2 regions of the Cytobacillus pseudoceanisediminis genome follow, and region 1 is predicted to be linked to the other one. Evidence: riboswitches for the same ligand, from Rfam matches in the RefSeq annotation. Region 1 holds a riboswitch; the other holds the start of a gene.
The links. Region 1 has a riboswitch for cyclic di-AMP ahead of M5V91_RS03835 (potassium channel family protein). Riboswitches for the same ligand answer to the same signal wherever they lie in the genome.
Positions count from the first base shown of each region.

Region 2: linked by a shared signal. The riboswitch ahead of M5V91_RS18770 (cation:dicarboxylate symporter family transporter) and the one ahead of M5V91_RS03835 (potassium channel family protein) in region 1 are both predicted to bind cyclic di-AMP.

Region 1 covers NZ_CP097349.1:698,792-704,374, forward strand. The annotation lists gene M5V91_RS03815 (GNAT family N-acetyltransferase) at 1-120, shown strand, start outside; gene M5V91_RS03820 (serine hydrolase domain-containing protein) at 256-1,275, shown strand; partial or broken gene M5V91_RS03825 (DinB family protein) at 1,340-1,875, shown strand; gene M5V91_RS03830 (endonuclease) at 2,029-3,192, shown strand; cyclic di-AMP (ydaO/yuaA leader) riboswitch at 3,304-3,454, shown strand; gene M5V91_RS03835 (potassium channel family protein) at 3,533-4,189, shown strand; partial or broken gene M5V91_RS03840 (TrkH family potassium uptake protein) at 4,254-5,583, shown strand, end outside.
Region 2 covers NZ_CP097349.1:3,493,266-3,498,848, forward strand. The annotation lists gene M5V91_RS18765 (hypothetical protein) at 24-167, opposite strand; gene M5V91_RS18770 (cation:dicarboxylate symporter family transporter) at 458-1,720, opposite strand; cyclic di-AMP (ydaO/yuaA leader) riboswitch at 1,850-1,999, opposite strand; partial or broken gene M5V91_RS18775 (dienelactone hydrolase family protein) at 2,756-3,348, opposite strand; partial or broken gene M5V91_RS18780 (NAD(P)H-dependent flavin oxidoreductase) at 3,526-4,496, opposite strand; gene M5V91_RS18785 (hypothetical protein) at 4,671-4,883, opposite strand; gene M5V91_RS18790 (hypothetical protein) at 5,192-5,353, opposite strand; gene M5V91_RS18795 (hypothetical protein) at 5,404-5,583, opposite strand, start outside.

The sequences.
Region 1 (5,583 bases):
ACAACAGGCTCTAAGAATACCCCTGCTGTCACTTTTTATTTAAAGAATGGTTTTAAAGAGCTGAAGAAAATGGAAATAAATGAATCACTGACTATTACTGCTTTTGAAAAATATTTATAAAATACTAAAAGATTAAGCGACTCTTTCATTTGGAGGAATCATCCTCTTTAAATCCGTTATATGTTTTTATAGAGTCTGCTATTACTGTCCCGCATTGCTTTAGGTCAATGGAATATTACTTAAAGGGGAATACTCATGTTATTTAGGGATTATGATAAAAGGTTAAGGTCTGTAATTAAAAATGTTGGTTTTTCCGGTGTCGTACTTGTTAAAGAAAAGGAGGAATTGATCCTTCAATTAGCAGAGGGGGATGCTGATCGAGCAAACAAAACCCAAAATAATCCAGGTACCAGGTTTGGCATCGCCTCCGGGTGTAAGATTTTTACGGCGGTTGGCATTTGTCAATTGGCCGAGAATGGATTCATATCATTCGAAACAAGACTTAATGATGTATTGAAGGATGTTTTTCCCTTATTTGATGAGACAATTACCATTCATCACCTGTTAACCCATACATCCGGAGTGCCCGACTATTTTGATGAGTCAATTATGGATGATTTTGAGGAGCTGTGGAAAGAAAGGCCAATGTATCTATTAAATCATCTGAGAGATTTTCTTCCTATGTTCCAGAATAAAAAGATGATGTTTAAGCCCGGGGAGAAATTTCATTATAATAATGCCGGATATATACTTTTGGGTTTAATTATAGAGAAGAAGACAGGACTGAGTTTCCAGGATTATATTCATTCCCAAATTTTTGAACCATGTGGAATGAAGGATTCAGGCTTTTTCCGATTTGACAATCTTCCTGAAAATACAGCAATTGGTTATATAGATAATGAAGAAGATGGGACATGGAGAACCAATATTTATTCATTGCCCATCAGAGGCGGTTCTGACGGAGGAGCCTATGTTACTGCTCAGGATATGATCTTATTTTGGGAAGCATTGTGTAATGATAAGCTCATGAGCGGGGAGTATACTGAAAAGCTGATGTCCCCGCATGCCAAAGCAGATGAGAATGAGTATTACGGCTACGGATTATGGATCAAAAAGAAAAACGAAGCCATCTTCAAATATCACCTCATGGGCTATGACCCGGGAGTCAGCTTTCATTCTGCCTATTACCCTGAAAGCGGGATAACCCTTGTGGTGCCATCAAATAAATCATATGGGCCATTTACTGTAATGAAAGAAATTGAAAAGGACTTTTAGATGAGCTAAGTACAGGTGCTTATTTTTTGTATCTGATCGGGTCTGTTTATAAAGGAGCGGTTATATGAATTTTAATTTAAGAGAAGCTATTGAGATTCTTGAACGTACACCCCATACGCTGGATGCATTACTAAGCGGTCTATCTTCGGAATGGCTTAATGGCAATGAAGGGGAAGGCACGTGGAATGCTGCCGAAGTGGTTGATCATTTGATTGATGGCGAGGAGAAAAATTGGATTCCACGGCTAAAATTTATTCTGCAGGAAGGGGAAAGCAAGCCCTTCCCCCATTTGACCGCTTTGCTCATTTAAATGTGTCAGAGAGTCTATCACTTGAAGAAAAGCTTGAAGTCTTTAAGACCCTTAGAATGAAAAATTTGGCCATGCTTAGGGGTATAACTGATCTGGAAATTCATTTCGAAAAGACAGGGCTTCATCCAGCATTTGGACCAGTCAGAGTCAGGGAATTGATTTCCACTTGGGCTGTGCATGACCTTACGCATATTTCACAGATTTCTCGAGTATTGGCAAATAGATACAGAACTGATGTTGGTCCTTGGATTGAGTATCTGGGCATTTTAAAAAGTAAGCACTTTAAATAAATTGCATCATAGTTAAGTTTGTAAATTCTGTGTGAAAAGTAAACTTTTGGGACCAAAACCTCATGATATGGCCGAAGGTGTTCATTTATACTTGTATGGGATTGTGACTTTTCTGATTATTTAAGTCCATTCAAAAAATATGGAGGCGAATGAATGCTGAATCGTAAGAAAAAAGGCCTGCTGTTAACTTTTATTCTGGTTACTGTCATTCTGATCGTGATGCAGCCCATTCAAAATTCTATAACTAGGGCAGCTGCAGGGGATGGCTCCTGGACATCACCTTATTCCGTATCACAGGGAATCAATACTCAAAACAACTCATCCAAAACTGTTCAAGGCTATGTGGTTGGACAGCCGACTGCGGCAAATACGGTTATTTCAAACCAGTTTCCAAATGACTATGCTTTGGCCCTGGCGGATAGTCCATCAGAGACCAGCACAGCTAAGATGCTTTATGTTCAAATTCCTTCCACGTTTCGCTCTGCTTTCGGCTTAAAATCCAATCCATCTTTGATTGGAGAAAGAATTAAGGTAACCGGAACACTTACCGCCTATTTCTCTCATCCCGGGCTAAAAGATGGGACGGCCTTCGAACAAGCTGGTGATGGAACAGTCATTCCCGGCCCTGAACCAGGAGGATATTATGATGCTGCAAACGGAAAAACAGGGGAGGCTTTAAAAACAGCCCTCCACACTATCATTGATGATCACACGGAAATTTCCTATTCGAATGTATGGGAAGCACTGCGCGAGACAGATGAAGATCCTGCCAATCCCAATAACGTCATTCTTTTGTATACTGGCCGCTCTCAGGGGAAATTCACCAATGGTTCTGGCGTCAATGATTGGAACAGGGAGCATGTTTGGGCTAAATCTCACGGGGACTTTGGAACAGCTATGGGTCCGGGAACAGACTTGCATCATTTGCGGCCAACAGATGCTTCAGTAAATAGCTCGAGAGGGAATCTTGACTTTGACGATGGGGGCACCCAGCATTCAGAGGCACTGGGAAACTACTATGATTCAGATTCCTGGGAACCCAGGGATACAGTAAAAGGCGATGTTGCGAGGATGCTTTTTTATATGGCTGTCCGTTATGAAGGAGACAGCGGAGAAGTGGATCTGGAGCTAAACAATCAGGTCAATAATGGCTCTGCTCCTTATCATGGCAAAATGTCTGTCCTGCTTAAGTGGCATAAGGAAGATCCGGTAGACGATAACGAGCGGAGAAGAAACGAAATCATCTATTCTGATTACCAGCATAACCGCAATCCATTTATAGATCATCCCGAGTGGGCATCAGCAATTTGGGAATAATCTTCAGGAAAGCACTTTCCGTTACTGGGAAGTGCTTTTTATTTTACTTACTTTGAAAAAAAGATTGACAAGAGATTTCCATGGGAGTAATTTATATTTATTAATTTCATAGTAACCTTTTTGCTGAATCATTATGAGCGGGGGAACCAATTTTGATAAACCTGGTTTATCTTGGGGTGAATCTTAGCATATTAAGGCTAAGAAGGGATACTCTCAATCCCTAATCCGACAGCTAACTCCGTAAGCCGAATCGAGGGAAGGGTTGATGGAAACCATTGGCCATTCTTTTTTTAAGAGTGGTTTTTTTGTGTTCATTTTCAAAAAGAAGGGAATTTCTTCAATGAAAAAACAGTATGCAGTATTTGGTTTAGGCCGCTTTGGCGGAAGTCTCGTAAAGGAATTTCATGAATTGGGAGTGGAAGTGCTCGCAATTGATGTAGACCAGGAGAAAGTAAATCAATACGCACAGTTTGTGACATATGCAGTTCAAATCAATGGCATTGATGAAGCTGCCATAAAGCAATCAGGGATAAAAAATATCGATCATGCATTTGTTTCATTTGGTGAAAACATTGAGTCCAGTATATTGACATCCTTGTTATTAAAAGAAATGGGGATTCCAAAGGTGTGGGCAAAGGCACATAATGAGTATCATGCCAGGGTGCTCGAAAAAATTGGCGTTGATCGTGTTATCCACCCGGAGCGGGATATGGCTAAGCGGATTGCCCACCATATTGTTTCGGAAAAAATGATTGATTATATTGAGCTGTCTGAAGATTACAGTATGGTTGAGATTGTGGCTACAGATAAAATTGCCGGAAAATCCCTTTCTGAATTGAATATTAGGGCTAAGTATGGCTGTAATATTGTGGGGATTCAGCGCGGGAAGGAAATAATCGTTACTCCGTCAGCTGAAGAGGTTATTTTAAAGGGCGACGTCCTGATTGTAATGGGACACAATAAAGGGATTGGCAGATTTGAGAGGCATGGAGTATAAGCCTTGCCGATAAAAAAATACCAATACAAGGGGTTAGCCCTATATGTATAAGGAGCATAAAAGAATGAGGAGAATGGGACGTTCCTATAACTGGATAAAAATGAATCCGGCACAAATGCTTTCGGTCGGTTTCTTAATCTTAATTGGTGTAGGCACACTGCTGCTGATGCTGCCTTTTGCTACGAAAGACAGACATCATTTATCGTTTATCGATGCACTTTTTGAGGCGACTTCTGCTGTATGTGTAACGGGTCTCGTGGTAGTGGATACCCAAACCACATTTACTGTTTTTGGCCAGATTGTACTGATGGTCCTCATACAGATTGGCGGCCTTGGATTTATGACATTTGGGGTTCTCATAGCTATCATGCTTGGAAAGAACATTGGTTTGAAAGGAAGGCTGATGATCCAGGAATCTTTAAATCAGCTTTCGATTGAAGGGATGGTCAGGCTGGTTAAATTCGTTGTCGGCTTTACATTAATCGCTGAAATGATCGGTGCATTGATATTGGCTATTCGCTGGTCGTCCGATTTTGGCTTCCCCGCTCATTGTATTATGGCATTTTCCATTCGGTTTCTGCCTTTAATAATGCCGGATTCGATATAATGGGCCAATTCAGGAGCGTTACTGAATATGCCGGTGATTTTACTGTCATCATGACACTCAGCTTCCTGTTAATAATCGGAGGTATCGGCTATATCGTTGTACTTGATGTAAAAAGAAACAAGAGTTTGAAAAAGCTCTCTTTGCATACAAAATTGGTCCTCCTGATGACGCTGATCCTTAACATTCTCGGAACAGTATTTATCTTTGCGCTTGAATATGATAATCCTGGGACACTTGCCAATTTGCCTTTAAAAGATAAACTATTGGGGGCTTTTTTTCATGGTGTGGTCCCGAGAACGGCTGGATTTAATTCTTTGAATACTGGCGAATTAACTTTAGGTTCGCAGCTGGTAACAATGCTGCTCATGTTCATTGGAGGGGGATCAGGAGGTACCGCCGGCGGCATTAAAGTCACTACCTTTGTCTTGATTTTTCTTGCAGTCAGAGCGCTGATAAAGGAAGAAGATGAAGTGAGCCTGATGGGAAGGCGAATTCCAAAGGATCTTATTGTCAGAGCTTTTACAATAACCGTCTATTCAATAGGATTCATCTTCTTTATCTTATTTATTTTATCCATAACAGAAAATGCTCCATTGAACGTCCTTTTATTCGAGGTGATATCCGCTTTTGGCACGGTAGGCATGTCGATGGGGCTCACACCTGAATTAAGTGCAACAGGAAAAGGGGTAATTGCATTTATGATGTTTGCAGGAAGAGTAGGGCCAATCACAATCGCTTTTGCACTTGCCCGAAGAAAAGGAAAGGCCAAATATAAATTTGCAGAAGA
Region 2 (5,583 bases), 2.6 Mb from region 1:
ACCTGCTCCACCTTCGGACTCACTCACGTTGATTTCTCCCCTTTCTGTCCGAACCTGCTCCACCTTCGGACTCCTTCACGTTGGTTTCCCGCTTCTCTGTCCGAACCTCCTTCACCTTCGGACTCGCTCACGTTGATTTCTCCCCTTTCTGTCCGAACCTGCTCCACCTTCGGACTCCTTCACGTTGGTTTCCCGCTTCTCTGTCCGAACCTCCTCCACCTTCGGACTCGCTCACGTTGATTTCTTCCCTTTCTGTCCGAACCTCCTCCACCTTCGGACTCGCTCACGTTGATTTCTCCCCTTTCTGTCCGAGCCTGCTCCACCTTCGGACTCCTTCACGTTGGTTTCCCGCTTCTCTGTCCGAACCTGCTCCACCATCCTCTCTTTATGGAATAACACAAAGATACAAAAAAAACACTAACAAATATGCTGCCATTTGTTAGTGTTTTCCAATCTATTATGAAGCTTGTTGCTCAAATCTTTCTTCTGCTGGAGGGTTAAATTGCCCTTCCCACTTGGCAATAACAATAGCCGCAAGTGAGTTCCCCACCACGTTAACAGCTGTTCGGCCCATATCAAGGATACGGTCGATGCCGGCAATAAAGGCAAGGCCTTCTGCAGGCAATCCAATTGTGCTGAAAGTAGCCAGCAGCACGACAAAGGATACGCCTGGCACTCCCGCCATTCCTTTGGATGTCACCATCAGTACTAACATTAACGTAATTTGCTGTCCTATGCTTAATTCTATGCCAAACATCTGTGCAATAAATAAAGAGGCAATTGCCTGGTATAAAACGGATCCATCCAGGTTAAAAGAATAGCCTGTCGGAATAACGAATGACGAAATATGTTTCGGGCTTCCCGCTTTCTCCATTTTGTCCATGATTCTCGGAAGCACTGTTTCAGAACTTGCAGTTGAGAATGCCAAAATCAATTCTTCTTTAATCATCTTCAATAATTTAAAGATGCTGAACCCGACAACTTTGGCCATTATCCCCAATACAACAAGAACAAAGAAGATCATGGCTCCATATACAGTAAGCGCCAGCTTGCCCAATGGAATTAATGAGGCAAAACCATACTTGGAAATCGTTACACCAATTAAGGCAAATACTCCGATTGGTGCATACTTCATAAATAGGTTTGTCACATAGAACATAGCCTTTGCCGTGCCTTCGAAAAATCTCAGTACTGGTTTTCCCTTTTCCCCAATTGCTGCAATTCCAAGGCCAAATACAACAGCAAAGAAGATAATCGCCAGCATATCGCCTTCAACCATGGCTTGTACAGGATTAGTAGGTACGATATGCAAAAATGTATCTGCTATCGACTTGCCTTCCTGCTCTTTATTGGTTTCAACATAGCTCGAAATGTCACTTTGCTGCAGGCTGTCCATATTCAGGCCGGCACCAGGCTGAATAACATTACCTGCAATGAGGCCCACCACAATAGCAACCAAAGTCATGCCAATAAAGTAAGTCAATGATTTACCGCCAAGCTTCCCGACGGCTTTTAAATCACCCACACCAGCAATGGCAACAATAATTGTTGATAGTACAATAGGAACAACAATCATTTTAATTAAGCGGATAAAAAGATCGCCAAAGGGCTGCAGCACACTTTGCGCCGTTTCACTTCCATAGAAAATACCGCCAATAGCGATTCCTAAAATAAGACCGATGAAAATTTGAGTGGCTAAACTTAATTTAATTTTTTTCATCAATTACCCTACCTTCTTGTTTAGTTTTATACGTGCTGCGCAGGCAAGGGAAACAAAGATGAGATCCTGATAAAAAAGAAAATCGACAAAAATGCTGGGTTTTGTCAATTCACACTATTTCATATTCTCTTATGTTTCCTTAAACGCTGACGAGGTTAGCTTTCGGGTTAGGACTGCGGAAACAGTAAGCCCTTCCATAGTAGGATTCACCCCAAGCGGAAACTCCGCTGTAAATATTGGGTCCCCCGTTCTTAAAATAAGATTAAGCATAAATCACTATATCATTATATTATTTCAAGATATTTTTTGTAAATAGTTAAGTTTTCCCGGCAGTAAACTAAATGGCCTCTTTAATACACCAAAAAAAGCTGAAATTCAATGAATTTTCAGCTCTAGGACTTGTTATGGGAAATCAATATTAATAGCAATAATAAATATAAGGACTATCACGGATAATGCTGTATTTACTGACCACCACCTTATTTCTGCTTTTGTCAGTACACGGTCAATGATGAAAAAAAGACAGCAGAAACAAGACTAAGTTCTTTTAATACTGAACCGAATAAACAATGGAATAAAAAGGAGGCAATTTCACGATTAGTGTTTGCAATGAAAATCTTCTGGCTCAACCAATCACTGAACATCGAAGTGATTACTCCATAGGCAGCGACAAACATAAGATTTAAATAATATAAATTAACAAATGCATTATATCAAAGCCTGTTAGCACTGAGAAAATCAGTGCAAATAACACACTGCTAAGAATGGATGTTAAGATCTTTCTCCTCAAAATAATGGACATTTCCCACTTCATCCTTTATAGAGGCTAAATAATAGAAAGTAAATTTATAAATTGAATATAAGCAAAACAAAAAAAGGCATTTGGCTCCGCCTGCGCCAAATACAATGATAGCCACACATGCTATCCCCGCTAAATCTAAATTAGCACCCTTGTATTAAGAAAATTGAACGGGCTTGTAAACTTTTATTAAAATTCAAGGTGATAACACTCACGGTTAGCTTCATAATAATACCTCAATCAATATGCAATAAAAAATCCATGGCTTTGCTAAATGCTTCTTGTTCTGATTCTGCATCATATCTGGAGGAATATGGATCACTGAATCCATGTTTCCCTTTAAATTTATGTACTTTAATTTTCTTTTTTCTAAAGCTAATAGTAACTCATCAACATTAAAAGACTGCTCTTCTTGTGGAAAGAATAGCATTATGGGACACTGGGGTGTTAACTCTAAATAGTCCCTGATCCTTGAGCCATAGTATCCCACTATACCATCAACACAATCTCCCTCACTGCACAGCCAGGCAACAGTTGCACCTATACTAAATCCAATGATATATATTTTTTCGTATTCATCTTTAACATCCAATAATAGATCTTTTATTTTTTGGGCAGCTCTGTCGAAACCTGCATGTTCCATAAAATGGCGATAAGCGGCTTCCTCATGAGAATATTCAAAAGGTATCTCTCGCTCTAATAAATGGGGGCATGTCACATCAAAACCCTGCTTTGATAATAATTCGCAAAAACTTTTTATATGTTGATTAATTCCATAGATTTCGTGGATTACGAGTATTAAAGAATTAGAATTACTCTGTCTTATCATGATTATGACCCTTTTTCTCCATATTTCTTCTCCCATTCACCGATCCATTTTTACACCTTATTCCATAAGAAAAAGTATTCTATATTTAAATGTTTTATTCCTTCAACATCTAACACCCTATAAATCAGAAAAGCCGCCTATACGGCAGCTAGACTTTAAAAATGCACCATTATGAAATTAAACAAAAGCTTCATATTCAGCTTTAAGGTTATTGATGATCGTCTGAACAGGCAGGATTTCTTTAATTTCATGGACTCTTGCCCCCGCAAATACAAGGCCATTCTCGCAGTCCCCATCCATGGAAGTAATCAAGGAATCCATTGTACAAAAGCGATAAGAGCAGTTTTTCAGGCAATCGATACAGTTCTTTATTTTCACCTTTTTATTGTCAGCTATCTGCTCTGTAAAGTGGTTCTTAATGGCACGGCCTTCCAGCCCTACGGTGGTTTTCACCATGACGATATCTTCCTGTTTGGCCCGGACATACTTTTCTTTAAAAGATAATGGTGCATCACATTCGCGGCTTGCGACAAATCTTGTTCCCATCTGAACACCCGAAGCACCGATACGAATGGCATGAGCGATATCTCTTCCTGTCATGATTCCTCCGGCAGCAATGACAGGAATCTTAACTGCTTCCACGACTTCCTGTAAAATATCGAATAGTGGTCTTTCGGTCCCTAAATGCCCTCCCGCTTCATTGCCCTCTACAACAACGGCAGAAGCACCAAGCCGTTCTGACATTTTGGCCAGCCTTGCAGATGACACAATCGAGATGACCGGTATACCAGATTCTCTGCCCCAGCTGTACATATCTCTTGATATTCCAGCACCTGAAATAATGAAATCAACCTTTTCCTCAATGGCTGTTTTCATTTTTTCAGCAAAATCATTCATGGCAAAAAGAACATTCACCCCAATATAGCCCTCACCCTTGATAGATGCCTTAGCCTTTCTTATATGCAATCTTAAATCTTCGATGCTAATTCCTGTTCCAGAAATAGTTCCAATCCCCCGGCATTCGCAACAGCTGACGACAGACCACTTAAAGAAATACCTACGCCCATACCACCTTGCATGACTGGAAATTCAGGCTTCATATGACCAATTCTTAATTGCGGAAATCTCAAAAGAATACCCCATTTCATCGTCGAATTATTTCTTCTCCATTATTGTGTGAATGGGGTTAATTGAATAGTGATAAATATAATACCTGATACTAAAATCAAGTGGTAATTTAGCGATCGTCACACAAAGTTCAAGAAAGAACAAAGATGGGGGCTTAATTCTTTTTATCGTATAACTGATATACCAGAAAATCATCACAACTTATCTTTTTCTTTTGCAGTTACTATACTATAAGAAATATTGAGTTTATCCCAAACCCAAGCATGAAAGATTTCGTCTAATTCTTTTTCCAAGGCCATATCATCCAGACTCGCTTCAAGGCCTAATTTCTCAAAAGTGAATGTCTCTGTCGCCTTAGCCCCCTCATACCGGGCACTGCTAAATGAGAAAGTAACTGTTCTGCCCATCGTGTTTCCCCCTATATTAAATCATCAAGTATTCTTTTTATCAGCACTTACTCGCATGAAAAGCTTTTACCTGCGTTTTTGAAATATAAAATGCAATAGGTAAGCTGATCCTAAGAAAGTAATAATGAAAAATACTTTAACTATAGAAAATTGCTCTATTAAAAGGGCGTGCGTTGAACGATCCGATGAGAAGATAGACCACCAGCTTGGTTCGGGAAATAGAAAAGATACTATAACCCAGGTGCAAAATAACACTAGAAACCAATGGAATCTCATAAGTTCTCCCTCTTACACAGTTAATCCAAAAACTAATTCAAAATCCTTACACCATTAGGATCCACTAATGGGTTTGATGAGAAATCCTTTATAACAGCTTCCCTGATTGTAACTGTCTCACCAATTATTGACTTAATAGAATTGACAGGCTTTCCAAACAAAATGGAAAGGTCACCTTCTAACCCTTTTTTCATTATTTCTAATCTTAATTCCCCTATTTTTATGTTATCAGTCACCGAATCTACTAAATCTTTGTTTGTCTGAAGTTCAATCCTAAAAGAATAAGGGGTTGTAATAAACGTTCTTCGTTCCCCCTATCAACATTCCAATTCAAATTAACTGCATTTTGACATATAAACTCTTGTTCTTTTTCATTTACCAAAAAGCCTATATGGTCAAATATACTCTTCTTTCCATATCCAAA